DNA from 3 places in the Pseudomonas sp. SDO5532_S415 genome. Region 2 is predicted to be linked to each of the others. Evidence: predicted binding sites of a transcription regulator. Region 2 holds the regulator's gene; each other region holds the start of a gene.
The links. Region 2 encodes sigma-54, which starts transcription at its own class of promoters, with help from an activator protein. Its sites were predicted from a motif close to ANTGGCATNNANNTTGCTNT; they were not measured.
Positions count from the first base shown of each region.

Region 1 (11,204 bases), on a different contig from region 2:
ACACCTGGCGGCCGTTCATGAAGAACACCCCGTCGGTGACCTTCAGGTGCGGCGCGCCGGAACCGTCGGTGCCGAACTTCGATTTGCCCAGTTGCCAGATCGGGTCTTCACCCATCCAGGTTGCGGTCGCGGCATCGCCGAACAGCATGGTGGTGTTGCGGTCTTCCGGGTCGACGATCTTCGAATAAGGATCGGCGGTGATCAGCAGGCCGTTTTTCAGCCCCGCCGCTTCCATGAAGCCTTTGATCGCGTAGATGCCGTAGACATAACCGGAGCAGCCCAGGGAAATATCGAAAGCGGCGACATGGGTCGGCAGACCCAGCTTGTCCTGAACGATTGCGGCGGTGTGCGGCAAACCTTCTTCATCACCGTTCTGGGTGACGACGATCAGGCAGTCGATGGCTTCACGCTTGAGTTCGGGACTGGCGGCGAACAGCGCATTGGCTGCTTCGACACACAGGTCGGAAGTTTCCTGATCGGCATCCATGCGCGGCAAAAATGCCGAACCGATCTTGCCAAGGATGAAGGTTTCGTCCTTGTCGAACTTTGCACCCTGGGCGTAGTTATCAACCCCGGCTGTCGGCACGTAACTCGCTATATTTTTTATGCCAATCATTATGGCTTCCCAATAATAAACAGCTGAACATCGCCGCTCGCTGAATCGAGGGCGTCTACAGTCGGGGCCAGGCCCCCAGAAGAAGCAACGTCGGGACTCAAGGTATCACCTTGAACAACCCTCCCACCTTCACCGCCCGCAGACAGGATACAGTGAAGATGCGCGTTTTGACTGACGGGTCACTCAGAGATCGGTGCTTTATTTGATTTTGTGGCCAGGATCGCCCCCCGCCCTGCTTCACTTCATTCAAAAAAAAGGCAAAAAAAAGCCAGCCCCCTATTACAGGGACTGGCCGCGAGCGGTCAAGACCGACTCAAAGCTTGTTGAACAGGCTCAACTGGGAAACCTTGGCGAACGCCAGTTGCGCGGCCTGCAGCATGGTCTGCTGCAGTGTCAGGCGCGTCAGCACTTCCGCCGGGTCGATATCCCTGATACCACTCGATGTCGATTCGTTGATCAAGCCGGTACTCGTATTCTGATCTCGCTGCATGTCCATCACATTGCCCCGGGCACCGATCGCACCACGCGCCAGGTCGACCTGGTTCTTGGAGTTGTTCAGGTTGGCAATGGACGAAGCGACCGTGTCTTCCAGAAAACGTTGGGCAGCGGGATTGCCCTGGGTCGGCGCGTCGAGCGCCGTACGCAGCTGGCTGATGGTGTCGAGCACGTTCTGGGTCTGGTGGGTGTTGACCGCGATGTCGAACTGATCACCTGCCGCCGGAGTCGGGGGCGTGCCACCGAGGGTAAAGCTGACACCCGCCGCTGTCGCCACGCCAGCCACCACGGTCCCGGTGGTTACCGGCGTGCTGCCGCTGGTCAATGGACGGGCGTAGAGTTCGAAAGTACCGGGACCGGTGAACTTCAGAACCGCTCCGCCTTCGGGGAAAAAGCTCTGGTAGTCGGCGGCGTTGGTCACCGCCGTCTGGCTGATGATCGCCGTCGAGGTGTTGCTCGGGGCGCGGTTGCTGACGAAGCTGTCGGGCTTGGCCGTGAGCTGGAAGCTGTGACCGGCGATCACCGCGTCGGCACTGGCGGAGTCAGCTGGGTTGTCGCCCGGCTGGAAGGTGATATCCAGCTTGAACGTCACGCCACGGAAGTTGATATCGGAACCGCCCTTGGCATTCGGGTCGAACTTGCCAGACTGCGTCGATTCAGCCGTCACGTCATTGCCCAGCGCATCAGTGATCACATACTGGGTGCTGCTGGTGAACGACAGGGTGTAAGGCTGGCCCTGGCGGAAGCTCGCATCAAAGGCCGGACCGGAGTTGACCAGCCCGGGCGACAAGGCCACACGCCCGTCATCCACCGCCGGCGCAGTCATGGTGGTCGAACTGCGGGCCGCGTTGATCGCCTGCTGGAACACCTCCCAACCGGTATCGTTCAAGCCCAGCGACATCGAGTCACCGATCTTCAACTCCAGTTGGGTCTGGTCACCCTGATAACTGTAGGTGCCGTCGCTGTTGCGCACAAAAGGCTGGGTGTTGTTACTGGCACCGGAGAAGATGTACTTGCCGTTGGCGTCCTTGCTGTTCATCAAGGTCAGCAATTGTTCTTCGGATTGCTTGAGCTCCGCCGCAATGGATTTACGGTCATCGTCGTTCAACGAACCGCCACCGGCGCGCACTGCCAACTCGCTGACTTTCTGCAGCACGTTGTTGATGCTGTCCAGCACGCTTTCTTCCTGCGCCTGAGCCGTGTTCAACGCGTTGATGTTGCTGGTGTACTGGCCCAGCATGGCTTTTTGCTGTTCCAGTTGCAGCAGCCGTGCGGCTCCGACCGGATCATCCGCGGCCGTCGTGAGCTTAAGGTTGCTGCTGGCCTGCTCGGCGGTCTTCATCACATTGTTGAGGTTGCGAGAATAGTTGGCAGCCGTGGTCGCGTAATACTGTGCTGTAGAAATGCGCATGTTCTACGGCTCCTTAAAGGGCATTGATCAGAGTGCTGAAAATTTCCTGCGCAGTCTTGATGATCTGCGAAGAGGCCGTGTAGTACTGCTGGTACTTGGTCAGGTTGCCCGCCTCTTCATCGAGGTCGACACCCGACAGCGAGTCACGGGCGTTTCGTGCACCGGTCATGATGGTGTCCGTGGCCGTGGCATCCAGCTGCCCCTGTCTGGTCAAGGAACCCACGGTCGTGACCAGGCCACCGTACGCGTCGGTAAAACTCACGCCCGGGCTGGTGGCACTGGCGCCGACCGTGGCCTTCGATTGCAGCCCGAGCAGTGCCTGGGCGTTGCGGTTGTCGGTACTGCTGGCCGACGTCATGCCGATGTTGAAGCTGTCTCCCGCCGCCGGGCTGCCGCTGACAGTCATCGCCACGTTGAAGGTCTTGGCGTTGCCGCCGGCATCGGTGTAAGGCACCGCAATATTCAGATCGTTGTTCTGGCCAGGCACGATGCTGCCGGTGCCAAGACTGGTGCCTTTGGCATCGAATACTTCATAGGCAGTGGCACTGGTCATCAGCATCCGGACCGGCATCGCAGCCTTGACTGCCGTTTGCACTTCAAGACGCTGGACCGGATCGTAGATATCCAGAAGGGTGCTGAGGGTCGGCTGACTGACAGCACCGGTGCCGTCATTGCCCGAGGCCTTGGTCGAGGTCAACGGCGCCGCCGTGGCCAGGGTCTTGGTATCGGTCATGACCGTGGCCATGTCCGCGGCAGAACTGCGGGTCGGGGTGATCTTGAACGTGTCGCCGGCGGCGACCGGACCGGCGTTCAGGCTCAAAGTGAAACCGTCGATGACCGGTTCCGGCGTCGCGCCCAGGGTGAAACTGCCCATGTCGGTGTTATCCGACAGGCGACGCACGCTGTAGCCCGTGGCGCTGGTGAAGGTCACCTGATAATCGCTGGCCGCCAGCTTGCTGGTGTCCTTGATGGTCACGTTCAGGTTGCCGGACGCCGGGTTGTTGTTGGCGCTGGCAATACTGCGCTGGCTGATGGCGGCCAGGCTGTTGATGTTATTAAACAGTGCCGCGCCGAAATTGCCGTTCTGGTCCAGGCCCTGGCCCAACTGTTTGTTGACCTGATCGGCCACGACCATGGCGATGCGCCCCAGGCCATTGACCGCCGGTGTCAGCACTTCATTGCGATAACGTATCAAGCCGCCCATCTCGCCGCCGCTCATCACGCTGGTGATGTCGACCGACGAACCGTTGCGATCCATGATGATCGAGGAACGGGTCGGGTCGGTGGCGTCCGGGGCCACGCGCAATTTATTGACGACATCGCCGACCACCAGCGGCTGGCCACTGCCCAGATAGATATCGAGCCGGCCTTCGGTTTCGGTGACCTGCGTGCCGATCAGCTCGTTGAGCTGGCGCACGGTTTCGTTGCGCTGGTCCAGCAGCTCGTTGGGCGTACCGCCCGAACCGCTGACTTCGGCGATTTTCTTGTTGTACGCAGCAACGGTGGACGCCAGTTTGTTGACCTGGTCGGCCATCGAACCCAACTGATCGTTGATGTAGGTGTTTTGCTGCGTCAATTGCTGGGAGATGGCATTGAAGCGGCTGCTCAAGCCCTGGGCATTGGTCAGCAACGCCTGACGCGCGGCATTGTCATTGGAGTTGCCGGCCAGGGTTTGCAAGGACGTGAAAAACGCCTGCAATGACTTGGTCACGCCGGTGCCGCTGTCCGACAGCAGTTTGTCGACCTGGGTGGCCTGGCCAAGATAGGCCTGCGCGTCACTGTTGAGCGAAGTCGTGGTCTGCAACTGCGCATCGAGGTAGCTGTTGTACACCCGACGCACATCGGCCAGCGTGGTGCCGGTGCCGATGAACACATTGCCGTACTGAATAGAACTTTTGCTGTTCTGCACAGTTTGCTGGCGCGAGTACCCGACGGTATCGACGTTGGAAATGTTATTACCGGTAGTCACCAACGATGCGTGGCTAGCGGCCAAACCCGACATTCCGATGTTGAGTAAACTCATGGTTCAGACCTTATACCTTGTGTCTATAGAGGCGTCGTGGAAGCGCCCGCCGCGGCGTAGTTCTGGTAGCTCGTCATTTGCCGGGCTATCTGCGAAATCTTGCTTGCGTAGTTCGGGTCGGTTGCGTAACCGGCCTTTTGCAGCTCACGTACAAACTGTTCCGGGTTATCGGCCGACTTCACGACATCTTGATAGCGATTGTTGGATTGCAACAACGTCACGAGGTCGTGGAAGCTGTCTTTGTAAGAGGCGTAGGAACGGAACTCGGCCGTCTCCTTGACCATCTCGCCATTCCTGAACTCGCTGGTGATCGCCCGCGCCGAATCGCCCTTCCAGCTGCTGCCTGTCTTGATGCCGAACAGGTTGTGACTGCTGCTGCCATCCTGGGCGCGCATGACCGATTTGCCCCAACCGGTTTCCAGTGCGGCCTGAGCCACCAGGTAACGCGGATCGACGCCGATGCGGTCGGCGGCTTCCTTGGCCATCGGCAGCATGGTGTTGACGAATGCGTCGGCGGAGCTGAAAGCTTTCTTCGCCGGCGCCAAAGGAATCTGGGCAATGGCGCGTCCATGAATCTGCAGGCCGCCGTTGGCAGAGGCTTGTGCATTCGCCAGCCAGTCGCCGTTGAACAGCGGACCCGCACCGGTAGGCGTGGCGCGCTCTGGCAATTGAGTTTTGCTGGCTGTCGCGACAGTCGCGGCGGCAGTCGTCGTGGCGGAAGGCACCAGGCCTGCCAGCAAGCGATCGGCCAGTTTCGGCGGCAAAGCCAGGCGACGCTGATTGATCAGTGCCATGTCATTGCGATGCGCGCCCTCGCCGCTCGGCGCACTGACCGAACGCGAAGCCCACAACGGACGTTCGCCATTGACCCGCGACAACGGCCCGTTGATCGCCACCGTACCGGCGGCCACCGGCGTTTGCGCGGCGGCCTTGGCGGCCTCTTGCTTGGCGGCGGACAGCGTTGCCGCTTCGCCCGGCGCCAGCGGTTTGTTCTTCGACATCTGGCGCATCAGCACGTCCGCCAACCCGATACCACCGCCTTCACGGGACATGGAAACGGCCAACTGCTGGTCGTACATTTCCTGGTACTGCTTGGCCTCCGCGGTGTTCATCGGATTGTCCTTGCCCAGCGCTTCGGTGGCCGAGCGCATGGACTTGAGCATCTCGCCGAGGAACAGCGATTCGAATTCCTGTGCGACCTTGCGCATGTTTTCGTCGCTGTTCTTGTCGCCGACCTTGAGCTGATTCAGGCGGTTCAGGTCGGAAAAGGCGCCCGAATCGCTACTGCTCACACGACCGCTCTTGTACATGTCCATGGTCGCCGTCCTCAGATCACGATCAGGTCGGCTTGCAAGGCGCCGGCCTGTTTCAAGGCTTCAAGGATGGCCATCAAGTCACCCGGCGCCGCGCCGACCTGGTTCACCGCACGGACGATTTCGTCGAGGGTGGTGCCCGGGCCGAACTTGAACATCGGCTTGGCTTCCTGCTGGGCGTTGACCCGCGAGCGCGGCACGACCGCCGTCTGACCATTGGACAACGGGCCGGGCTGGCTGACGATCGGGTCTTCGGTGATGGTCACGGTCAGGCTGCCGTGGGTGACAGCGGCCGGGGAAACCTTGACGTTCTGCCCGATCACGATGGTGCCGGTACGGGAGTTGATGATGACTTTCGCCACCGCCTGGCCTGGATCGATCTCGAGGTTTTCGAGGATCGACAGGTAGTCGACACGCTGGCTCGGGTCCAGTGGCGCGGTGACGCGAATCGAACCGCCGTCGATGGCCTGGGCCACGCCAGGGCCGAGCATGTCGTTGATCTTGTCGACGATGCGCTTGGCCGTGGTGAAGTCGGAACGGTTGAGGTTCAGGGTCAGGCTGTTGCCCTGGTTGAAACCGCTCGGCACCGCCCGCTCGACCGACGCACCGCCAGGGATGCGACCGGCCGACGGGACGTTGACAGTGATCTTCGAACCGTCGCGGCCTTCGGCATCGAAACCGCCGACCACCAGGTTGCCCTGAGCCACGGCGTAGACGTTGCCATCGATACCCTTGAGCGGCGTCAACAACAACGTACCGCCGCGCAGGCTCTTGGAGTTACCGATGGACGAAACGGTAATGTCGACCTGCTGCCCCGGCTTGGCGAACGGCGGCAGATCGGCACTGATCGACACCGCGGCGACGTTCTTCAACTGCACGTTGCCCGAACCCGGCGGCACCTTGATGCCGAACTGCGAGAGCATGTTGTTGAAGGTCTGCAGGGTGAATGGCGTCTGGGTCGTCTGGTCGCCGGTGCCGTTAAGCCCGACCACCAGGCCGTAACCGATCAATTGGTTGGAGCGCACGCCGGAAATGCTGGCGATGTCCTTCAGGCGCTCGGCTTGAACGTTGAAGGCTGCCGACATCATCAGGGCAGCAACGATGAGACTTCTGAAGTTCAACATGCTCAACTGGAAAGCCACCTAGAAAGGGAACAGCGGGCTGAGGAAGAAACGGTCGAACCAGCCTGGCTGACTCGCATCGGCAAACGAACCGGTGCCCGAATAGGTGATGCGTGCATCGGCGACGCGGGTCGACGACACGGTGTTGTCGGTGGCGATGTCATCGGCGCGAACCAGGCCGGCAATCCGTACCAGCTCATCACCGGTATTGAGCGTCAGCCACTTCTCGCCGCGCACGGCAATGATGCCGTTGGGCAAGACATCGGCGACGGTCACGGTGATCGAACCGGTCAGGCTGTTGCCCTGCCCGGCCTTGCTGTCACCCTTGGTCGCGCGGTCGCCTTCATAACTGGCACTCAGGCTCAGGTCGTTGCTACCGAACGGGTTGTTGGTGGTGGCGCTGCTACCGAACAGCGAGGTCAGGCCGATGCCGGTCTTGCTGGTCTTGTCGATTTGCGAGTTGGCGTTTTTGCTGGCCTGGGTCTTCTCGTTCAGGGTGATGGTGATGATGTCACCGACCCGGAACGCCTTGCGGTCTGTGTAAAGATTCTGTTCGAACCCGGCCTGATAGATCGAGCCGTTGTTCGCCGCAGCCGGCAGCGGCGTGCGCGGCAACACCGGGGCGTAGTAAGGGTCATTGGGCTTGGGCGTCACAGGTACGCAGCCTGCGAGCGCGGTGATCCCACTCAGTGCCAGAACAGAGACGAAGCGTTTCATGACCCTACCTCACGGTGTTGCAGGCGACCTCATGGCCGCCTCATAGACTTGATTACAGATTCTGCGTTACGAACGAGAGCATCTGGTCGGCGGTGGAGATCACCTTGGAGTTCATCTCGTACGCGCGCTGAGTGGTGATCATGTTGACCATCTCCTCAACGGTACTGACGTTGGAGGTTTCCAGGGTGTTCTGCAGCGTGGTACCGAAACCCGCCAGGCCCGGTGTGCCGACTTGTGGCGCACCACTGGCAGCGGTTTCCAGGAACAGGTTGTTACCCACCGCTTGCAAGCCGGCCGGGTTGATGAAGTCGGCGGTTTGCAGGTTGCCGATCACCTGGGAAGCCGGGTTGCCGGCCACGGTGATGGACACGGTGCCGTCTTTACCCACGGTGAAGGTCTGGGCGTCGTTCGGAATGACAATCGCCGGCTCCAGGGCGAAGCCGCTGGCGTTGACGATCTGGCCGTTGGAGTCCAGGTGGAACGTACCGTCGCGGGTGTAGGACGTGGTGCCGTCCGGTTGCAGGATCTGGAAGAAACCGCGACCGTCGATGGCCATGTCCAGCGGCTGCTCGGTGGTTTGCAGGCTACCGGCGTTGAAGTTTTTCTGGGTGCCGACGATGCGCACACCGGTACCCAGTTGCAGACCCGACGGCAGTTCGCTGTCCTGGGTCGACTGGGCGCCTGGCTGACGCTTGATCTGGTAGAGCAGGTCCTGGAACTCGGCGCGGTCACGTTTGAAACCCGTGGTCGACACGTTGGCCAGGTTGTTGGAAATGGTGGTCAGGTTGGTGTCCTGGGCGGACAGACCGGTTTTGGCAACCCATAGAGCCGGAAGCATTCGATTCTCCTCGTGCGCCTGTTTTACGGCGCGACGTTCTGATAATTAGCTGATCTGCAAGACCCGAGCCATGGCCTGGTCGTCTTCTTTGGCGGTGTTCATCATCTTGATGTGCAGCTCGAACTGCTTGGACAAGGCCAGCACCGAGGTCATCTCGTCCACGGCATTGACGTTGCTCGACTCAAGGAAACCCGACACCAGTTTGACGTTGGCATCGGCTTGCGCAGGCGCGCCGTCCTTGGTGTGGATCGAACCGTCCAGGCCCTTGGTCATGTTCTTGATGTCCGGGTTGACCAGCTTGATGCGGTCGACTTCCGCCATGACGCGGGGACCTTCGCCCATCGCACGAATGCTGATGGTGCCGTCCTCGCCCACTTCGATCTGCTGCTCGGGCGGCACGGCAATCGGACCGCCATTGCCGATCACCGGCATGCCATTGCCGGCGCGCAAAACCCCCAGGGCGTCAACCACCAGGCTGCCGGTGCGCACGTAGCTTTCACCGCCGTCAGGGTTCTGCACCGCCAGCCAGCCGTTGCCTTGCACGGCGACATCGAGGTCGCGGCCGGTTTCCACCAAGGCGCCCGGAGAGAAGTCGGTGGCCGGGCGTTCGGACATCGCAAAGGCACGCGCCGGAAAGCTGTCACCGAACACCGGCATCGAACGCGCCTGCTCCAGGTCTTTCTGGAAGCCGTTGGTAGAGATGTTCGCCAGGTTGTTGGCATGAGCCTTTTGCGCCAGTGCATTCTGGCTGGCGCCGGTCATTGCCACATAAAGGTACTTGTCCACAATCTATCCTCTGCCTGCCGGACGTTTGCCGCCCACTGCTGTACTGATGAGCCATAAGCAATTTGCAGACCAACTTGTTTTTTGCAGCGCGAGGCCCGGCAAACAAAGGACTTGAGGGAATTTGAGGGGATCAGGAGGAATGTGTCAGAGACGAAAAACCGGCGGTGGCATGCCGGAAGGTGGCAAGGCTTGGCCTTGGGCAGTGGCCAACTCCGCCTTCGCGAGCAGGCTCGCTCTCACAGGGTTATCGATTCAAATGTGGGAGCGAGCCTGCTCGCGAAGAGGCCATCTCAGGCGAAACAACTATCGGTTATGACTCGGTCTTACCGACCTCATACTCGCGCAACTTGTTGGCGATGGTGGTATGGGAAACCCCCAGCCGCTTACCCAATTGCCGACTGCTCGGATGCTCGGAATACAACCGCTCCAGCACCGCTTTCTCAAAGCGCCCGACAATCTCGTCCAGCCCGCCTTCCAGGGAAAAATCACCCAGCGGCTGACGCACGCCATAGTCCGGCAACCGAATGTGCTCAGCCTTGACCGTTCCGCCGTCGCACAGGGAAACCGCCTGGAACAGCACGTTTTCCAACTGCCGGACATTGCCCGGCCAATGGTAATGAATAAGCCGATCCATGGCCGCCGGGGCCAGTTTGGGCAAGGGGCAACCGATCTGTCGGCTGGCCTGGTCGAGGAAGTGTTCCACCAGCGGCGGTAAACCGTCGAGGCATTCACGCAGCGGCGGGATGTGCAGCGACAACACGTTCAACCGGTGATACAGGTCCTGACGAAACTCACCGCGGGCGCACAACTCGGACAGATCGACCTGGGTCGCGCAGATCACCCGCACATCGAGATAAACCTCTTCATCGCTGCCGACACGCCGGAAGCAGCCATCCTGCAGGAAGCGCAGCAATTTCACCTGCAAGCGAGGACTCATTTCTCCGACACCGTCGAGAAACAGCGTACCGCCCGCCGTCAGTTCCAGCAGCCCGAGCTTGCCTTCGGCCCGCGCCCCTTCGAAGGCACCGGGGCCGTAGCCGAACAGTTCGGTCTCGGCCATGGATTCCGGCAGGCCGGCGCAGTTGAGCGCCATCAACGGCGATTGCCCGCGCGGGCTGGCCAAATGGCAGGCGCGCGCCAACAACTCTTTGCCGGTCCCGGTTTCCCCTTCTATTAATAGTGGCGCGTCGAGCGGGGCCATGCGCCGGGCTTCCCGCACCACCGCCGCCATCACTTTCGAGCTCTGAAAGATGCTGTCGAAACCGCGCAACTCCTGCTTGCGCACGTTGTAGATGCGCTCCCCAACCCGGTCGGCGCGATGCAGCGTCAGCACGGCACCGGCCATGGCTTCGCTGTCGTCATGTTCCGATTGCAGCGGCGCGATGTCGGCCAGAAACACGTCACCCTTGACCTTGACCCGCAGTCCGTTGATCCGTGATTTATTGGCGCGCACCAGTTCCGGCAAATCAAAGTCTTCGGCATACCGCGACAACGGAATCCCCGGCACTTCATCGACGCGCACACCCAGCAGCTGCGCCGCCGCCCGGTTGGCGGCAACGATGGAACCGCCCATGTCGATCGACAGCACCGGAAACTCCAGGGCCCCCAGCAACGCATTGAGTTCCATGTGCCGACGCTCGCTGGGCATCAGACCTACACGCTTGACACCGAAGACTCCGGCAATCGCCTCGAATTTCGGACGCAATGCCTGGAATTGAATGTTGATCAGGTTCGGACAGTGCAGGTAGATCGCATTGCCGTGCTCACCGCCCACCTCACCGCGGGCGACGTTGATGCCGTATTCCACCAACAGATTGAGAATGTCGCGCAGGATGCCGATGCGGTTCTGGCAGTGGACTTTGATACGCATATAAATAGACCTGG
Region 1 covers NZ_JBSVWS010000009.1:58,741-69,944, reverse strand. Annotated here, with positions in the region: gene ACW9HW_RS05260 (ketoacyl-ACP synthase III) at 1-616, opposite strand, end outside; gene ACW9HW_RS05255 (flagellar hook-associated protein 3) at 930-2,522, opposite strand; gene flgK (flagellar hook-associated protein FlgK) at 2,536-4,545, opposite strand; gene flgJ (flagellar assembly peptidoglycan hydrolase FlgJ) at 4,569-5,861, opposite strand; gene ACW9HW_RS05240 (flagellar basal body P-ring protein FlgI) at 5,873-6,982, opposite strand; gene flgH (flagellar basal body L-ring protein FlgH) at 7,001-7,696, opposite strand; gene flgG (flagellar basal-body rod protein FlgG) at 7,749-8,534, opposite strand; gene ACW9HW_RS05225 (flagellar basal body rod protein FlgF) at 8,580-9,320, opposite strand; gene ACW9HW_RS05220 (sigma-54-dependent transcriptional regulator) at 9,631-11,190, opposite strand.
Region 1: ACW9HW_RS05225 (flagellar basal body rod protein FlgF) is a predicted target of sigma-54. The motif match lies at 9,375-9,394, and genes of this name have one in related genera.

Region 2 (11,204 bases):
CTGGCCGACGAAGGGCTCGTCATACATGAGAATCTGCGGATCAAGCGCAATCGCCCGCGCCAGCGCGACACGACGCTTCATGCCGCCGGACAGTTCGTCGGGCATCAGCTCGATGGCGCCACGCAAGCCAACGGCCTGCAATTTGAGCAGGACGATATCGCGGATCATCTCTTCCGGCAGCTGGGTATGAACGCGCAGCGGAAAGGCCACGTTCTCGAACACATCGAGATCGGTAAACAGCGCACCACTCTGAAACAGCACGCCCATGTGCTTGCGGGCATCGAACAGATCGCTGCGCGAGAGCTTCGGCAGGTTCTGACCGTTGACCCAGACTTCGCCCTTGGTAGGTCGCAACTGCGCGCCCATCAACCGCAACAGCGTAGTCTTGCCACACCCGGAAGGCCCCATGATGCCGGTGACCTTGCCGCGGGGAATACGGATATCGACGTTATTGAAAATGCTGCGCGCACCGCGCTTGAAGGTCAGTCCCTTCAGCTCGACCGCGTAGGCGTTATCGGCACTCATCTAAACTCCTTGCGATGCAGCCTCTCACTCGGACGCCTGGCTTCCTGACGAAAGCACATACTCCCGGGCGGGCCGAACTGGCGGCGAACTATATCACTGCAAGCGCCATGCGCCCAAGGTCATTGCCGGACCAAGTTCAGCAATATGACCAGCCAAAAGCTTCATTTAGAGGGATTAAGTAACAAGGAATGACAATGCGCGACGAACTTGCGTGAGGGTTTTGATCATAACCGCTATAATCGCCGCCTTTTCATCAGGCTAAACGATTTCCGACATGAGCCAATCCAGCGACCTGATTCAATCCGCCCAACGTACCATCCGCCTCGAAGTGGAAGCCGTACAAGGCTTGCTGCCGCACATCGACGCAGATTTCGTACGCGCTTGCGAAATGATTCTGGCCAGCAAAGGCCGCGTAGTCGTGGTCGGCATGGGCAAGTCCGGGCATATCGGCAGCAAGATCGCTGCAACCCTGGCCAGCACCGGCACCACGGCATTTTTCGTCCACCCGGCGGAAGCCAGCCACGGTGACATGGGCATGATCACCCGCGACGACATCATCCTCGCGCTGTCGAACTCCGGCTCCACCAATGAAATCATCACCCTGCTGCCACTGATAAAGCGCTTGGGCATCCAGCTGATCAGCGTGACAGGCAATCCCGATTCGCCGTTGGCCAAGGCCGCCGAGGTCAACCTCAATGTGCATGTCGAACATGAGGCCTGCCCGCTGAACCTGGCGCCCACCTCTTCGACCACCGCCGCGCTGGTCATGGGCGATGCCCTGGCCGTGGCCCTGCTGGAAGCCCGTGGGTTTACTGCCGAAGACTTCGCCTTTTCCCATCCCGGCGGTGCATTGGGCCGACGCCTGCTGCTGAAAGTGGAAAATGTCATGCACGCCGGGCAAGAGCTGCCACAGGTCCAGCGCGGCACCCTGCTCAAGGATGCGCTGATGGAAATGACCCGCAAGGGACTGGGCATGACCGTAATCCTTGAAGCCGACGGCAAATTGGCCGGGATCTTCACTGACGGTGATTTGCGCCGCACCCTGGATCGCACAATCGATATCCACAGCGTCACCATCGATCAGGTCATGACCGCCCACGGCAAGACCGCCCGCGCCGAAATGCTCGCCGCCGAGGCCCTGAAAATCATGGAAGACCATAAAATCAACGCGCTGGTGGTGGTCGATGGCGAAGACCGCCCGGTCGGTGCCTTGAACATGCACGACTTGCTGCGTGCGGGAGTAATGTAATGAGCACGGACCTGCTGAAGCGCGGCCAACAGATCAAACTGGCGGTATTCGATGTCGACGGCGTTCTCACCGACGGACGCCTGTACTTCCTCGAAGACGGCAGCGAATTCAAGACGTTCAACACCCTCGACGGCCAGGGCATCAAGATGCTGATGGCCGCCGGCGTGCAGACTGCCATCATCAGCGGCCGCAAGACCCCGGTGGTCGAGCGGCGAGCGAAGAACCTCGGCATTCCACACCTGTACCAGGGACGCGAAGACAAACTGGTGGTGCTTGACGAGCTTCTTGGCCAACTCAACCTAAGCTATGAACAGGTTGCCTACCTTGGTGACGACCTGCCTGATCTGCCGGTGATTCGTCGCGTAGGCTTGGGAATGGCAGTCGCCAATGCCGCCAGTTTCGTGCGCGAACACGCCCACGGCATCACCCAGGCCCGCGGCGGCGAAGGTGCCGCCCGCGAATTCTGCGAATTGATCCTGCGCGCCCAGGGCCGCCTCGATGCGGCCAATGCCGCGTACCTGTGAGCCAGACATGCTGAGCAAAAAGATTCGCAACATCCTGGTATTCGGTTGCATCGCGGCGATTTTCGCCGCGGTCGGCTACTGGAACATCAGCCCGGAACGTTTCCTCGACAAGCCTGTTGTGCAAGTCGACAACAGCGCAATCGACTATTACGCCATCAACGCCCACAGCGTGCAGTTCCTGCCGGACGGCAAACTGCAATACGAAATGACGTCGGACAAGGTCGAACACCTCAAAGCCACCGAAGTGACCTTGCTGACCAATCCCGACCTGAACATGTTCCGCGGCACCGAGTTCCCGTGGCACGTCCAGAGCGAAAAGGGTGAAGTCAATCCCGACGGCACACAGGTCGAGCTGATCGATTCGGTACGTATCACGCGTTTCGACGAGAAAAACCGCAGGACCCTGATCACCACCACTCGCATGACAGTGTTCCCGCAGAAGCAATATGCGCAGACCGAGCAACCCGTTAGAATCGACGGCGCTGGCGGCGTATCGACAGGCAACGGAATGAAAGCGTACTTGAAAGAAAGCAGGATACACCTGCTCTCGAACGTAAGAGGACAGTATGAGGCTCGTTAAAACCCTCCCTATTTTGCTCAGTCTGAGCGCAGCACTGGGAAGCGTGAGCGCCTGGGCCCTGCCGGATGATCAACAGCAGCCTATCCGCATTCAGGCCGACGACGCCCAGCTGGACGACAAGAACGGTATCGCCACCTACACGGGCGATGTGATCATCACCCAAGGCTCGATGAAGGTCACCGGCAACAAAGTGACCATGACCCGTGCACCTAACGGTGATATCGATGTGGTGACGTCCGTGGGCAACCTCGCCTACTTCGAACAAGTGCAAACCGCGGGCGATGCCAAGCCGGTTCAAGGCTGGGGCGTGACCATCCAGTATCACGCAACGCAAAACCGCGTCGTGCTGATCGATCGCGCCAAAGTCGTCGACAAGGACAACAACGTCACCCAGGGCGAAAAAATCGTCTACGACACCGTTAAAAAGCTGGCCAGCGCCGGTCGCGCCACAGGCAGCAAAGTCACCGAAGCGCGCCCACGCATCGACATGGTGATCCAGCCGAAAAAGAAAACCGACGAGCAAAAGGCCCAGTAATGGCAACTCTGAAAGCTCAGCACCTGGCCAAGAGCTACAAGAGCCGCCAGGTCGTGCGTGACGTCAGCCTGTCCATCGACAGCGGTCAGATCGTCGGCCTGCTTGGCCCCAACGGCGCCGGCAAGACCACCTGCTTCTACATGATCGTTGGCCTGGTACGGGCCGATCAGGGCCGCGTCCTGATCGACGACCTGGACGTCAGCCACCAGCCAATGCACGGTCGTGCGAAGGCCGGTATCGGTTATCTGCCGCAAGAAGCGTCGATCTTCCGCAAACTGTCGGTGGCCGACAACATCATGGCCATCCTCGAGACCCGCAAGGAACTCGACAAGGCCGATCGTCGCCAGGAGCTGGAAAGCCTGCTGCAGGAGTTCCACATCAGCCACATCCGCGACAACCTCGGCATGAGCCTGTCCGGTGGCGAACGCCGCCGCGTGGAAATCGCCCGCGCACTGGCCACCAACCCGAAATTCATCCTGCTCGACGAACCCTTCGCCGGCGTGGACCCGATTTCGGTGGGCGACATCAAACAGATCATCCACCACCTCAAGGCCAAGGGCATTGGCGTACTGATCACTGACCACAACGTCCGTGAAACCCTGGATATCTGCGAAACAGCCTACATCGTCAACGATGGCCAACTGATCGCCGAAGGCGACTCCGACACCATCCTGGCCAACGACCTGGTCAAGGAAGTGTACCTGGGCCATGAGTTCCGCCTGTAAGCACTGAAGTGCTGGCTAGTCGACCGAGCGCTTGTCTCGATAAAAATCAATACTTTTTTATTGTTACAGCGCTCTAGGCAAACACCGCAACTTCGGGCATATAATTTGCTTATGTTTGGCGCTCCGGCGCCCCTGTAGTGGATGGCGCATGTGCGCCGGCGAATAAGGTGTTAAGCCCCTGCCATGAAACCATCGCTAGTCTTGAGAATGGGCCAGCAGCTGACGATGACACCGCAGCTGCAACAGGCCATCCGCCTGCTCCAATTGTCGACCCTGGACCTGCAGCAGGAAATCCAGGAGGCCCTGGAGTCCAATCCGATGCTCGAGCGCCAGGAAGAAGGCGACGACTTCGACAACACCGACCCCTTGGCCGACAACGCCGAACAGAAGCCCAACACCGACATCCAGGAACCGTCCTACCAGGAAAGCGCGCCGACGGTTGATAACCTCGACGAAGGTGACTGGAACGAACGCATTCCCAACGAGCTTCCCGTCGATACGGCATGGGAAGACGTCTACCAGACCAGCGCCAGCAGCCTTCCCAGCAACGATGACGACGAGTGGGACTTCACCACCCGCACATCAGCCGGCGAAAGCCTGCAAAGCCACCTGCTCTGGCAATTGAACCTGGCCCCGATGTCCGACACCGACCGGCTGATTGCCGTGACCCTGATCGACTGCATCAACAATCAGGGCTATCTGGACGAAACGCTCGAGGAAATCCTCGAAGCCTTCGATCCGGAACTGGACATCGAACTGGACGAAATCGAAGCCGTCCTGCACCGCATCCAGCAATTCGAACCCGCCGGCATCGGCGCCCGTAACCTGGGTGAATGCCTGCTGCTGCAATTGCGCCAGCTGCCTGCCAAAACACCCTGGCTGGCCGAGGCCAAACGCCTGGTCACCGATTACATCGACTTGCTCGGCAGCCGTGACTACAGCCAGCTGATGCGCCGCATGAAACTCAAGGAAGACGAACTGCGCCAGGTCATCGAACTGGTCCAGAGCCTCAATCCGCGCCCTGGCTCGCAGATCGAGTCCACCGAAGCCGAATATGTGGTCCCGGACGTGATCGTGCGCAAGGACAACGAGCGCTGGCTGGTAGAGCTCAACCAGGAGTCGGTGCCACGGCTGCGGGTCAATGCCCAGTACGCCGGCTTCGTGCGCCGCGCCGATACCAGTGCCGACAACACCTTCATGCGCAATCAGCTGCAGGAAGCCCGCTGGTTCATCAAGAGCCTGCAAAGCCGCAACGAAACCCTGATGAAAGTAGCCACCCAGATCGTCGAGCATCAGCGCGGCTTCCTGGAGTATGGCGACGAGGCGATGAAGCCGTTGGTCCTGCATGACATCGCTGAAGCGGTCGGCATGCACGAGTCGACGATCTCACGGGTGACCACGCAGAAATTCATGCATACCCCCCGGGGCATCTATGAATTGAAATACTTTTTCTCCAGTCACGTCAGCACCTCCGAAGGCGGCGAATGCTCGTCCACGGCGATCCGCGCGATCATCAAAAAACTGGTTGCCGCGGAAAATCAGAAAAAGCCGTTGAGTGACAGCAAGATCGCTGGTTTACTGGAGGCACAAGGCATTCAGGTGGCTCGCCGCACCGTCGCCAAGTACCGCGAATCCCTCGGGATCGCGCCTTCGAGCGAACGCAAGCGGTTGATGTAGAGCCACGCCACAGCGTTCCAGTGGCAGATCATCTGATCTGCCGCTTTATGCACTGGCAACGAAGGAGAAGCTGTATGCAAGTCAACATCAGTGGACACCAACTGGAAGTGACCGAACCTCTTCGCACCTACATCGGCGAAAAACTCGAACGATTGGAGCGACATTTCGACAAGATCACCAACGTGCAGGTCACGATGACGGTCGAAAAGCTGAAGCAGAAAATCGAAGCCACGCTGCATATTCCCGGCAATGAAGTGGTCGCCAACGCGGAACATACCGATATGTACGCGGCGATCGACGCCTTGACCGACAAGCTGGATAAACAACTCAAAAAGCATAAGGAAAAGACCCAGAGCCTCCTCCAGGGCGCTACCGGTCGTTAACACTCCCAACCCATGATCCGACTTGAAAGCATCCTGACCCCCGGCCGTTCCCTGGTGAACGTGCCGGGCGGCAGCAAAAAGAAAGCCCTCGAGCAAATTGCCAACCTTATCCATCGCGAAGTGCCGGATCTGGAGATGCAAGATGTCTTCGAGGCTTTGATCGCCCGCGAAAAACTCGGCTCGACCGGTTTTGGCAACGGCATCGCCATTCCTCATTGCCGCCTCAAGGGTTGCAACGCGCCCATCAGTGCCTTGATGCACCTTGACGCCCCTATAGATTTCGACGCCATCGACGGCGCCCCGGTTGACCTGCTGTTTGTGCTACTGGTCCCGGAAGCCGCCACCGATGCGCACCTTGAGTTGTTGCGCCAGATTGCCAGCATGCTCGACCGCAAGGACGTGCGCGACAAACTGCGCAGCGCCCCGAGCAATCAAGCCTTGTATCAGGTTGTCCTGGACGAGCAAAACGGGCAGTAATCATGCGCTTGATCATCGTCAGCGGCCGCTCCGGCTCAGGTAAAAGTACCGCCCTCGATGTGCTCGAGGACAACGGCTACTACTGCATCGACAACCTGCCTGCCGGGTTGCTGCCGGAACTGGCCGAACGTGCGTTGATTCACACCGAGCTGTCACAGCCGCTGGTTGCCGTATCCATCGATGCGCGCAACCTGCCAAGCCATCTATCGCGGTTTCCCGAGTTGCTGGAAGAAGTACGCAGCCGTCACATCCAGTGCGATGTGCTGTATCTGGATGCCGACGAAGAAACCCTGCTCAAACGCTTTTCGGAAACCCGTCGTCGCCACCCGCTGAGCAGTGCCAATCGCTCGCTGGCCGAAGCGATCACCGACGAAACGAGCCTGCTCGGCCCCATTGCCGACCTGGCCGATCTCAAGGTCAATACCACCAACCTGAACCTGTATCAGCTGCGCGATACCATCAAGCTGCGCCTGCTGAACCAGCCGGAGCCCGGTACAGCGTTTCTGGTGGAGTCTTTCGGCTTCAAGCGCGGCATGCCGGTCGACGCCGACCTGGTGTTCGATGTGCGCTGCTTGCCCAATCCTTACTGGAAACCGGAGTTACGCGCGCAGTCCGGACTCGATCAGCCGGTTGCCGAGTACCTGGCGGCGCAGCCGGATGTCGAAGAGATGTTCCAGGACATCTCCACCTATCTGCTCAAATGGTTACCCCGCTTTGCTGCCAGCAACCGCGCGTACGTCACCATCGCCATCGGTTGCACCGGCGGGCATCACCGCTCTGTCTACCTGACCGAACGTCTGGGCAAGACCCTGCAGCAATCCCTGAAGAACGTCCAGGTCCGCCACCGCGACCTCAGCTAAAGGATTTACATCGCGATGCCTGCTCTGGAAATCGAAATCATCAATAAACTGGGTTTGCATGCCCGGGCGTCTGCAAAATTCGTTGGGGTTGCCGGTCAATTCAAGGAATGCACGATCAGGGTTGGACGCACACCAGAATCCACCGTCGACGGCAAAAGCATCATGGCCATGATGATGCTCGCCGCCGGCAAGGGCACCAAAATCCATCTGAGCACGGAAGGCGAACAGGAACAGGAAGCGATGGAAGCGCTGGTGGCCTTGATCAATAACTACTTCGACGAAGGCGAATAAACGCCCTTTATATCGAGCGGACCTTTGTGACGAGGGAGCTTGCTCCCGTGCGGCTGCGCAGCAGTCGTGAAATCACTGGATGCGGTGTATCTGAAAATTTGCGATGGCAGGCTTTAGGGCCGCTTCGCAGCCCAGCGCGAGCAAGCTCCCTCGCCACAATTCAGGCCAACGCGGTATCCATCACCATCATTAAACAGAACCCGACCAGCAACCCGAGACTGGCCAGCTTGTCGTGACCGTGTCGACGCGACTCGGGAATGACTTCATGGGTGACCACCAGCAACATGGCCCCGGCGGCCAATGCCAGGCCCAACGGCAACAGCAGCTCGGCCAGGCTCACCAGCCATGCGCACAACAGGGCAAACACCGGCTCGACCAGACCTGACGCGGCACCGATCAGGAATGCCTTGAACCGCGACATCCCTGCCCCGGCCAGAACCAGGGCAATCACCAATCCCTCCGGCACGTCCTGCAAGGCAATGCCCATCGCCAGACTGTCGGCATCAGGCATGCCGCCGCCTGCCGAGACACCGACAGCCATGCCTTCGGGAATGTTATGGGCAATGATCGCGAACACGAACAGCCAGATCCGAGGAGGAATCACTGGATGTTCCACGGTTCCGACGAGCATTTGCGGTGAGGCACCGGACACTTTGCGATCCACCAGAAACAGACCGAATGCGCCGAGCATGATGCCGAAACAGATCAGGCCGCTGGACGCCCACGGGGTCATGCCAAGATTCTCCGCCGCCGCAATGCCCGGTACGATCAGCGAAAACGCCGTCGCCGCCAGCATCACTCCGGCGCCAAACCCCAGTAATGTATCGCTGAGCGCCTGGGGCATGCGCCGGATCACCAACACCGGCACGGCCCCAAGCGCGGTGCCGAGGGCGCAGATCGCACCACCCTGCAACGCCCGCGACAACCGGGGCTCCAGGTCCAGCCATTCCAGCCCGTGCGCCACCAGCAAGCTCATGCCCGCCAGCAGTAACAGCGATCCAAACGCGTAACGAAACATTCGTCCACTTCCGATCGCCAGTGTTTCAGTGCCCATAGTCAGCCTTGGATGGTTTTTTAGAAGACTTGGACCAGCGCAGCCTGATAGCGAGCAGCGACTTCAGGCCAGTTGATCACGTTGTAGAACGCGCTGATGTATTCCGGACGACGGTTCTGATATTGCAGGTAATAGGCGTGCTCCCAGACATCCAGGCCGAGGATGGGTGTATTGCCGCCCATCAACGGACTGTCCTGGTTGCCACTGCTTTCCACCACCAACGTCTTTTGCGGCGTCACGCTTAGCCAGGCCCAACCACTGCCGAAGCGGGTCAACGCGGCTTTGGTGAAGGCGTCCTTGAAACTGTCGAGACCACCCAGTTGCTCATCGATGGCCTCGGCCAGTGCACCTTCAGGCTTGCCGCCACCATGGGGTGCCATGACTTCCCAGAATAGCGAGTGATTGGCATGACCACCGCCCTGATTGATCACTGCGGCGCGAAGTTTTTCCGGAAGTTGCTGCACGGCGGCCACCAGTTTTTCAACTGGCCACTCGGCAAACTCGGTGCCTTCGACAGCGGCATTCAGGTTGTTGATGTAGGTCTGGTGGTGCTTGGTGTAGTGAATCTCCATGGTCTGCGCATCGATATGCGGCTCCAGGGCATCGTAGGCATACGGCAAGGCGGGCAAGGTAAAAGCCATTTCAATGGACTCCATGATGATGAGACGCGGGCGAGGCGGTAACGATGTGCAGCAAACGATGGGTGCGCGGGTATTCGCCGTGTTCGCTGATGAAATTCAGCAGCTCGACATAGGTTTTGCTGCTCTGACGCAGCGCAGCCTCACGCAAGGCCGGTGACAGTCGCGGGTCCTGCATGGTCTGCAACAGCCGCTGGTGGATGGCGCACAGGTATTCGGCGCTCTCCTCCGGCTGATTCAGGCGCAAATGCAGGTCTGCCAGGTTGTGATGGGAAATCACGCAAGCCGCCACCGCTTCGTCGGCATCCGCCCAGCGCTCGAACAACACCTGGGCCAGGGCCAATGCCTGCAAGTATGCCTCGCGAGCATCGACCAGCTCGCCCTGCATGAAAAAGCGATTGGCTCTTTCGATCGTGCGTTTCCAGTGCTCCATGGTGAACCTCCAAAGCGGTGGTGGGGTTTACACGCCGCCTGCGGTGAGTTTTTCCGGGTTGAGCAACTCTTCCAGCTGACTGCGTGACAGCTCGGTGTGCTCCAGTGCGACATCGATCACCGGCCGGCCTTGTTGATAGGCCTTCTTGGCGATTTCGGCGGCTTTCTGGTAGCCGATGATCGGGTTGAGGGCAGTCACCAGAATCGGGTTGCGAGACAGCGCTTCCTTGAGTCGGGACTCGTTCACCTTGAAGCTGGCGATGGCTTTTTCACCGAGCAAACGGCTGGCGTTGGCGAGCAGCTCGATGCTGCTCAGCAGGTTCTGGGCAACAATCGGCAACATCACGTTCAGTTCGAAGTTGCCCGACTGACCGGCGATGGTGATGACCGCGTCGTTGCCGATCACTTGAGCTGCAACCATGGCGGTGGCTTCCGGAATCACCGGGTTGACCTTGCCAGGCATGATCGAAGAACCCGGCTGCAAGGCTTCGAGTTCGATTTCGCCCAGACCGGCCAAGGGCCCGGAGTTCATCCAGCGCAGATCGTTGGCGATTTTCATCAGCGATACGGCGGTTGCCTTGAGCTGCCCGGAGACGGCAACGGCAGTGTCCTGGGAGCCGATCAACGCAAACAGATCGATACCCGGGGTGAATGTCACCTTGGTCAATTGGCTCAGTTGCCGGCTGAATCGCGCGGCGAATTCGGGATGCGCATTGATGCCGGTACCCACGGCCGTACCACCCTGGGCCAGGGATTGCAGGCTTGGCTGTAAATCCTGCAAATGACCGATGTTGGCCTTGAGCTGTTGCGCCCAGCCATTGAGCACCTGGCTCATGCGCACCGGCATCGCGTCCATCAGGTGGGTGCGACCGGTTTTGACATGGTGATGAACCTGCTCGGCCTTGTGCTCGATCACCTGCACCAGCCCGGTCAGGGCTGGCAGCAACTGTTCGTGCAAGGCCAGCGCCGCACTGACGTGAATGGTGGTGGGGATGATGTCGTTGCTGCTTTGCCCGCAGTTGACGTGATCGTTAGGGTTTACCGGCTCGCCGAGCAGGCGGCTGGCCAAGGTGGCGATCACTTCGTTGGCGTTCATGTTGGAGCTGGTGCCGGAACCGGTCTGGAAGATATCCACCGGGAAGTGCTGCATGAAATCGCCTTCCAGCAGACCCTGCGCCGCATCGACAATGGCTTTGCCTTGGGATTCGCTGATCTGCTTGAGCTCGATGTTGGCCCGGGCGGCCGCCGCCTTGG
Region 2 covers NZ_JBSVWS010000026.1:15,697-26,900, forward strand. Annotated here, with positions in the region: gene ACW9HW_RS09595 (ATP-binding cassette domain-containing protein) at 1-525, opposite strand, end outside; gene ACW9HW_RS09600 (KpsF/GutQ family sugar-phosphate isomerase) at 800-1,774, shown strand; gene ACW9HW_RS09605 (KdsC family phosphatase) at 1,774-2,298, shown strand; gene lptC (LPS export ABC transporter periplasmic protein LptC) at 2,306-2,878, shown strand; gene lptA (lipopolysaccharide transport periplasmic protein LptA) at 2,865-3,413, shown strand; gene lptB (LPS export ABC transporter ATP-binding protein) at 3,413-4,138, shown strand; gene ACW9HW_RS09625 (RNA polymerase factor sigma-54) at 4,322-5,815, shown strand; gene hpf (ribosome hibernation-promoting factor, HPF/YfiA family) at 5,890-6,198, shown strand; gene ptsN (PTS IIA-like nitrogen regulatory protein PtsN) at 6,211-6,675, shown strand; gene rapZ (RNase adapter RapZ) at 6,678-7,535, shown strand; gene ACW9HW_RS09645 (HPr family phosphocarrier protein) at 7,551-7,826, shown strand; gene ACW9HW_RS09650 (ZIP family metal transporter) at 7,987-8,880, opposite strand; gene ACW9HW_RS09655 (superoxide dismutase) at 8,901-9,521, opposite strand; gene ACW9HW_RS09660 (hypothetical protein) at 9,523-9,951, opposite strand; gene ACW9HW_RS09665 (class II fumarate hydratase) at 9,979-11,204, opposite strand, start outside.

Region 3 (7,720 bases), on a different contig from region 2:
TTTTCCAGATCATCGTCGCTCATGTTCTACCTCATGACTTGCGAAAAGCAGATTAGTTATAGCCCAGCTTTGCCCTCTGTCGAAGGCTGCCGGAAAAATTCAATAACCGCTGGTGACCAGCGGTTCATGCCTCTTCACCGTGCACGGTGGCGAGGACTTTACGGGCACCGCCAAAATCACGGTGCTCGCCCAGGTAAACGCCTTGCCAGGTCCCTAACGCCAGTCTGCCCGCCGAAATCGGCAAACTGAGCTGACAGCCAAGCACGCTGGCCTTGAAGTGCGCCGGGAGGTCGTCCAGGCCTTCGTCGTTATGCTCATAGCCGTCTGTTCCTTGTGGGATCAGACGATTGAAAAATCGTTCGAAGTCGCGACGTACCGCCGGATCGGCGTTCTCGTTGATGGTCAACGACGCCGAGGTATGCTGCAGCCACAAATGCAACAGACCAACCCGGCATGCCTTGAGTTCAGGCAGGCCGGCGAGTAACTCGTCCGTTACCAGATGAAAGCCCCGGGGCCTCGCCCGCAGGGTTATCAGAGTCTGTTGCCACATACAGTTCTCCGCACGTTCGGGGCGCATTCTAGCGCGCTCTGGGAAAAAACAAAGGCCCTGATCATCCTTCAATCGTGTAAGCCTTCGGCGGCACAAAAACACGCGTCGTAAACGTTCACAAAGCTGTCAGAAAAAACCTTTCAGCCGTCCTTTCAATGATAAATCGCGGACAAAAAAATGCCCGGCAAGCCGGGCAAATTTTTTCATGCGCGTGCCTACAAGTTGTAGCCGCGTTCGTTGTGAAGTGCCAGATCGATGCCGACCGATTCTTCTTCTTCGGTGATGCGCAGGCCCATGACCGCATCCAGGACCTTGAGGATGATGTAGGTGATGATCGCGGTGTAGATCACCGTGAAGCCTACGCCTTTGCACTGAATCCAGACTTGTGCGGCGATGTCGGTCACGGTGCCGAAGCCACCCAGGGATGGTGCAGCGAATACACCGGTCAGGATCGCGCCGAGGATACCGCCGATGCCATGCACGCCGAAGGCGTCGAGGGAGTCGTCATAACCCATTTTGCGTTTCAGGGTGGTGGCGCAGAAGAAGCACACCACGCCTGCGGCCAGGCCGATCACCAGAGCGCCCATCGGGCCTACGGTGCCAGCGGCTGGCGTGATGGCGACCAGGCCGGCAACCACACCCGAGGCGATGCCCAGTGCGCTTGGCTTACCGTGAGTGATCCACTCGGCGAACATCCAGCCCAGTGCAGCGGCGGCGGTCGCGATCTGAGTCACCAGCATCGCCATGCCGGCAGTGCCGTTGGCGGCCGCGGCGGAGCCGGCGTTGAAGCCGAACCAGCCGATCCACAGCATGGCGGCGCCCATCAGGGTGTAACCAAGATTGTGTGGAGCCATTGGGGTGGTCGGGAAACCTTTACGCTTGCCCAGTACCAGGCAGGCGATCAGACCGGCCACACCGGCGTTGATGTGCACCACGGTGCCACCGGCGAAGTCCAGCACGCCCCAGTCCCACATCAGGCCGCCGTTGCCGGACCAGACCATGTGCGCAATCGGCGCATAAACCAGGGTGAACCAGATGCCCATGAACACCAGCATCGCGGAGAACTTCATGCGCTCGGCGAAGGCGCCGACGATCAGCGCCGGGGTGATGATGGCAAAGGTCATCTGGAAGGTGATGAACACCGCTTCAGGGAACAGCGCCGCCGGTCCGGTCAGGCTCGATGGCGTGACACCGGCCAGGAATGCCTTGCCCATGCCACCGAAGAAGGAGTTGAAGTTGACGACGCCCTGCTCCATGCCGGTGGTGTCGAACGCGATGCTGTAGCCATAAATGACCCACAGGACGCTGATCAGACCGGTAATGGCGAAGCACTGCATCATCACGGAAAGAATGTTTTTCGACCGAACCATGCCGCCGTAGAACAGCGCGAGGCCGGGAATGGTCATGAACAGCACGAGAGCTGTCGAGGTCAACATCCAGGCGGTATCGCCGGAGTTGAGGACTGGGGCCGCCACTTCGTCTGCCGCCATGGCCAGGCCGGGCATTACGAGGGACAACAGGGCTCCTAGCCCTGCGATTTTACGCAGAGTCATATTGTTTTCTCCTGGGGCGTTGGGTTTGTGGCGGCTTAGATTGCGTCGGTATCGGTTTCGCCGGTACGGATGCGAATCGCCTGTTCCAGATTGACCACGAAGATCTTGCCGTCACCGATCTTGCCGGTGTTGGCGGCCTTGGTTATCGCCTCGATAACCCGGTCGAGATCCTTGTCGTCAATGGCGACATCAATCTTCACCTTTGGCAGGAAATCGACCACGTACTCCGCGCCGCGATACAGCTCGGTGTGACCCTTCTGCCGACCGAAGCCTTTGACTTCAGTGACGGTAATGCCCTGCACGCCGATCTCGGACAACGACTCGCGCACGTCGTCCAACTTGAACGGCTTGATGATGGCAGTGACTAGCTTCATGAAAACTCTCTCCCGAATTGGTGGACTTGCCCCAGGAAAACAAACCCGTCTCAAGTCTAAGCGCAGTGCCTGGCTTTGTAACGCATCGTCGGCCTTACCCGCCCGTCCGACGCCAGCTAACCGCTCCTTGCCAAACGCTCCCCGCGTTTCGCTCGGCGCACTGCATTCGTCACGGTGACTGCATCAGTGCATGGGTCACTACCGTCTAAGCAGAAAGCTTGCCATCTCCACAAAACTCACTGTTTTCAAGCCTTTACCGGTTGATGGCCGCCACTTCGCCACAACACCCGGCACGTTACGCACAACAACGGTGCGACGCCGTCCATCCGCATGCGCGAAAAGCGTGCATCCCTTGCCCGCGAAATTGACTATAGACACTGCGTGATACACTGCCCGCCATTGTTACCAGGACCTTTCCCCATGCTCGCGCCCAAAGACTTCCTCGACGCCCTGACCGGCACCGCCTCCCGCCTCTTCAGCGGCGACACCCCACTGCCGAAAGCCGAAATCGAAAGCCAGTTCAAGGCCCTGCTGCAAAGCGCCTTCAGCAAACTGGACCTGGTGAGCCGGGAAGAATTCGATAGTCAGATGGTCGTTCTCGCCCGCACCCGCGCCCGCCTGGAGGCACTGGAGACGAAGGTGGCGGAAATGGAAGCGAAGCTGAACCCACCCACCGAGTAACACCGCATAGCCCACTTTGAAACCAATCCACTGTGGGAGCGAGCCTGCTCGCGAATAGGTCGGAACGACCTACAGATTCATCTGTAGGCGCTGCCGCAGGCTGCGATCTTTCGATCCCAAGCCCCGCAAAAATCCCGGCAACGTCCTACAAAGTTCTCATCCGCCGTCCGATTGCGTCGCAATGCTCCGGTTCCTAAGCTCACCCTCAGCTGAATGTTCAGCACTGGGTTTGGCGACCTGGAAAATCCCGACGCACCGCGACCACATTCGAACGAGGGAGTTATTCCCATCTCGAGTTATGGCGGCCGTGCGTGGGAGACCTTTGGGTCTGCCGGTTTCGGGATGCACCGGTTCGCCAACCCGCGCACAGCTGCCACCCTTTTCGTTTGGCGACGATCAGAGGCAGTTTTCTTCATATGATCCCGAGAACTGCAGCATGGACGAAAACTATCTAATCCCTCACGTCTTCACCCGCCACAAACTCCACCTCCACGCCCTACTCATCCAAAACCAGCCCTGGTTCAGCGCCCGCGACCTGGGCCGCCTACTACGCCTCCACCTCAACGACCGCCAACTCCGAAAACTCGATCCCGACCAATACCAAACCGCCAAAACCCTCATCCACGGCCACATCGAAAACACCCTGCTGATCAGCGAATCCGGCGTCTACGCCCTCCTCGTCTACCACTACTGCCCCGAATACCGAGCCCTGCGCGAATGGCTCACCCACGAAGTCGTCCCCGCCCTGCGAGACACCCAATACCCCGTCAAAACCGAACGCCCACAACTGAGCCTGCTCAATTGGCCGCAAATGTCGTTGAGTTTGTTGCACTGGAATAATCAGCCGTGGATTCGATTGCAGGACGTACCGCACGTATTGCCTGATCGAGAGGAACCAAGACGTGCGATCAATACGCCTTGGTGGAAGCGAGCTTCGCGAATCGGGTGAGCGAGATAATTCACTGTGGGAGCTGGCTTGCCAACAATGGTCGTGAACGATAGCGCGTAAACCCAGATGCCAAGCGGTGTATTCGAATTTTTTGCGAGCAAGCTCGCTCCTACGGATGGCATTGGCGAGACTCGCTCCGCCCGCACGGTTTCACTGGTGTCCTTCAACTATCTCGGCATGGTCCTACAAAAAGCAGTTCTCGGGCCTGATTTATCAGTCCTCTCCCTTTTCCTTACGCTTTTGGCCGTGTTCGATCTCACTCCCATGCACAGGAGGTGTCCATGATTCACAAAAAGCGAAGAGCCAAGCTGCTACTCATCGTTCAATATCATGCTGAAGCGTTTCGGCTAGCTGGCCATATTTCAGCCAATCAACAACGATTCCTTGATGTCGCTGCCACTCACGGCAAAGACCTTGAACCTCCGGGCCTGCTTGCCGGCAAAAGAGCCTGAAACTGCCTACCAAAGAACCGCCTGAATGGCGGTTTTTTTGCCTGTCCGCCCGACGATGACTCGCAACATCTTGCGAAAATTCGCTCCCCCTCCCATCACGCGAAATCCTCGTCTCCTGACTACCCTTCAAACACCGCAGGAAGCGGCCCCCTTCACCTCAAGGAACGACCATGTCCCTCTCCATCGTCCACAGCCGCGCCCAGATTGGTGTGGATGCCCCCGCTGTTACCGTTGAAGTCCACCTCGCCAATGGCTTGCCGTCGCTGACCATGGTCGGCCTGCCCGAAGCGGCGGTGAAGGAGAGCAAGGATCGGGTGCGCAGTGCGATTATCAATTCGGGGCTGCAATTTCCTGCACGACGCATCACCTTGAATCTGGCGCCGGCGGATTTGCCCAAGGACGGCGGGCGGTTCGATCTGGCCATTGCCTTGGGGATTCTGTCAGCCAGTGTGCAGGTGCCGACGTTGACGCTGGATGACGTGGAGTGCTTGGGAGAATTGGCACTGTCAGGGGCAGTGCGGGCGGTTCGAGGGGTGTTGCCGGCGGCGCTGGCGGCGCGCAAGGCCGGGCGTTGGCTGATGGTGCCGCGGGCGAATGCCGAGGAAGCGTGCCTGGCCTCGGGGCTGAAAGTGATTGCGGTGGATCATTTGCTGGAGGCCGTGGCGCATTTCAATGGGCATACACCGATTGAGCCTTATGTTTCCAATGGTTTGCTCTACGCCAGCAAACCTTATCCCGACTTGAATGAAGTACAGGGGCAACTCGCGGCCAAGCGCGCGCTGCTGATTGCTGCCGCAGGCGCTCACAACCTGCTGTTCAGCGGGCCACCGGGGACGGGGAAAACACTATTGGCGAGTCGCCTGCCGGGGCTGTTGCCACCGCTGGCCGAAAGTGAGGCCTTGGAGGTGGCAGCCATTCAATCTGTCGTCAGTTGCTTGCCGTTGAGTCATTGGCCGCAGCGCCCGTTTCGTCAGCCGCACCACTCGGCGTCCGGGCCGGCGCTGGTGGGCGGAGGCTCGAAACCACAGCCCGGCGAAATAACCCTCGCCCATCATGGCGTTCTATTTCTCGACGAACTTCCGGAATTCGATCGCAAGGTATTGGAGGTGTTAAGGGAGCCGCTTGAATCCGGTCACATCGTAATCTCCCGCGCCAAGGACCGCGTCCGCTTCCCGGCCCGCTTCCAATTGGTCGCCGCGATGAACCCGTGCCCCTGTGGATATCTTGGCGAACCCAGCGGCAAATGCAGTTGTACACCGGACATGGTCCAGCGTTACCGCAACAAGCTGTCAGGGCCGCTACTGGATCGAATCGACCTGCACCTGACCGTCGCTCGGGAAGCCACGGCATTGAACCCTGCACTGAAACCCGGTGACGACACCGCTACCGCCGCAGTGCTGGTTGCCGACGCCCGAGAGCGACAACAAAAACGCCAGGGCTGCGCGAACGCTTTCCTTGATCTGCCGGGCTTGCGCGAACACTGCAAGTTATCCACAACCGACGAAGCCTGGCTGGAAACGGCGTGTGAGCGATTGACCTTGTCACTGCGAGCGGCCCATCGGCTGCTTAAAGTCTCACGCACCCTGGCGGACCTTGAGCAAGTTGATGGCATCACCCGCGATCATCTGGCTGAGGCGCTGCAGTATCGACCGAGCACAAACTGACCAGAATGACGCCTTGGCGAAATCAACGAACGGCGTTTATCGCACCTCGGTTTCCCGAGCGCACTGAATCTCGCTCACCCGATGTAACGCCTTATCCACAGCCTCCTAATCCGCCAGCAAGCTGTACTTGATCAGTAACTACCTCTGCTTTAACTCCAATAATCGGGACCAAAACAGGCGGTTATAGGAAAAACTCGTTCCTGGCTCCAACCCAAGCCTTCTAGTCCGCCCAGGCCGCCACGACCGTTGAGCGGGGATAGGGAGAAAGCCACTCTTGGCGTCGTGCCTTTTTTATAGCGCTTTTTTTAGCCCTGATGAAACGATTCAATAAGCTTGAAAAAGCTTACGCCCGAACCTTCCCAAGCTAATTAAAATTGACCTTATGCAACCTCCGCACGCTTACGTTAGTCTCATGAGGTTTGAACCTTCTGCAGATTGACGGCGATGTCATAATGACATTAAGGTCGCCCGCTAATTGCAGGAGCAAGCACAGATATATATGTCTGTCATTTTTGCGCAACGGATCGTATGGAGTTTGAATGCGCGGGGCACTATTACGCAGCGGTAAGAGCGGGTCATTCACTGCCCTCGGCGAAACAGGACAACCGGTCTACCGGGCAGCCCTGCAATTGCGCGAAGCCATTCGCCGCAAGAACCCCGATTTGGTCGATCATCTGGCCATCCCTCAAAGCGATGAACTGGGCAACCAGATCGATTGGTACAGCGCCCTCGACGGCGATGTGATTCCGTGGAGCAGCGCGACCGAAGAAGAACGCGCCCCTGCCCGCCGCCAGCTGGAAGCCCTGAAAACCGCGCTCGAAGAATTGAGCCAGCGTTTCCTGGGCACTGACTCCGCCGAACCGCAGCAAGGCGACAAAGCCGTGTTCGGCAAGCTACTCAAGCGCGTGATTCATTTCCCCGACGAGAATTTCGTCTACCTGGTGCAAGGCAAACCGGTGCTGACCTTCTGGGGTTTCGAACATGCCGGTACCGGCAATGGCGATCCCCTGCACTGCCTCTATCAGGTCCCGCCCGCGTTCACGCTGCCACCCGTGGCCGAAGCGCCTGTTGTTGCCCCCCCTATGCCGGTGGTTGCTCGTCCGTGGTGGCGTCGTTGGTGGTGGCTGTTACTGCTGCCGCTCCTGCTGCTGCTTTTGTGGCTGTTGCTCGGCCTGCGAGGGTGCGTCCCGATTCCGTTGGTGGCGGTAGATTTGCTGCCTAAGGGCGTTGTACCGGTGGAAAAACAACTGGAAGAGCCGCCAGTGACCGGCAATGTCACGACACTCAACAGCGTTCCGGTGACAGGCACCGTTATAGGCTCAACCACTGGAACCGGCACCGCCGTGACCGGAACGCATGGTGTGGAAACGTCGGCCGTCGAGGGTAACGAGGCTGACATGGCACCCGCCGACTTGACCAAAGATCCGGCCATTGACCCGGCAGCGGAAAACAAAACTGCGCCACCGGAAACCAAAACTGAGCCACCCGAAAACAAAA
Region 3 covers NZ_JBSVWS010000006.1:87,528-95,247, reverse strand. Annotated here, with positions in the region: gene sutA (transcriptional regulator SutA) at 1-23, opposite strand, end outside; gene ACW9HW_RS04105 (secondary thiamine-phosphate synthase enzyme YjbQ) at 125-550, opposite strand; gene ACW9HW_RS04100 (ammonium transporter) at 766-2,103, opposite strand; gene glnK (P-II family nitrogen regulator) at 2,139-2,477, opposite strand; gene ACW9HW_RS04090 (accessory factor UbiK family protein) at 2,898-3,158, shown strand; gene ACW9HW_RS04085 (BRO-N domain-containing protein) at 3,595-4,107, shown strand; gene ACW9HW_RS04080 (hypothetical protein) at 4,389-4,559, shown strand; gene ACW9HW_RS04075 (YifB family Mg chelatase-like AAA ATPase) at 4,730-6,223, shown strand; gene ACW9HW_RS04070 (SrfA family protein) at 6,763-7,720, shown strand, end outside.
Region 3: glnK (P-II family nitrogen regulator) is a predicted target of sigma-54. The motif match lies at 2,684-2,703, and genes of this name have one in related genera.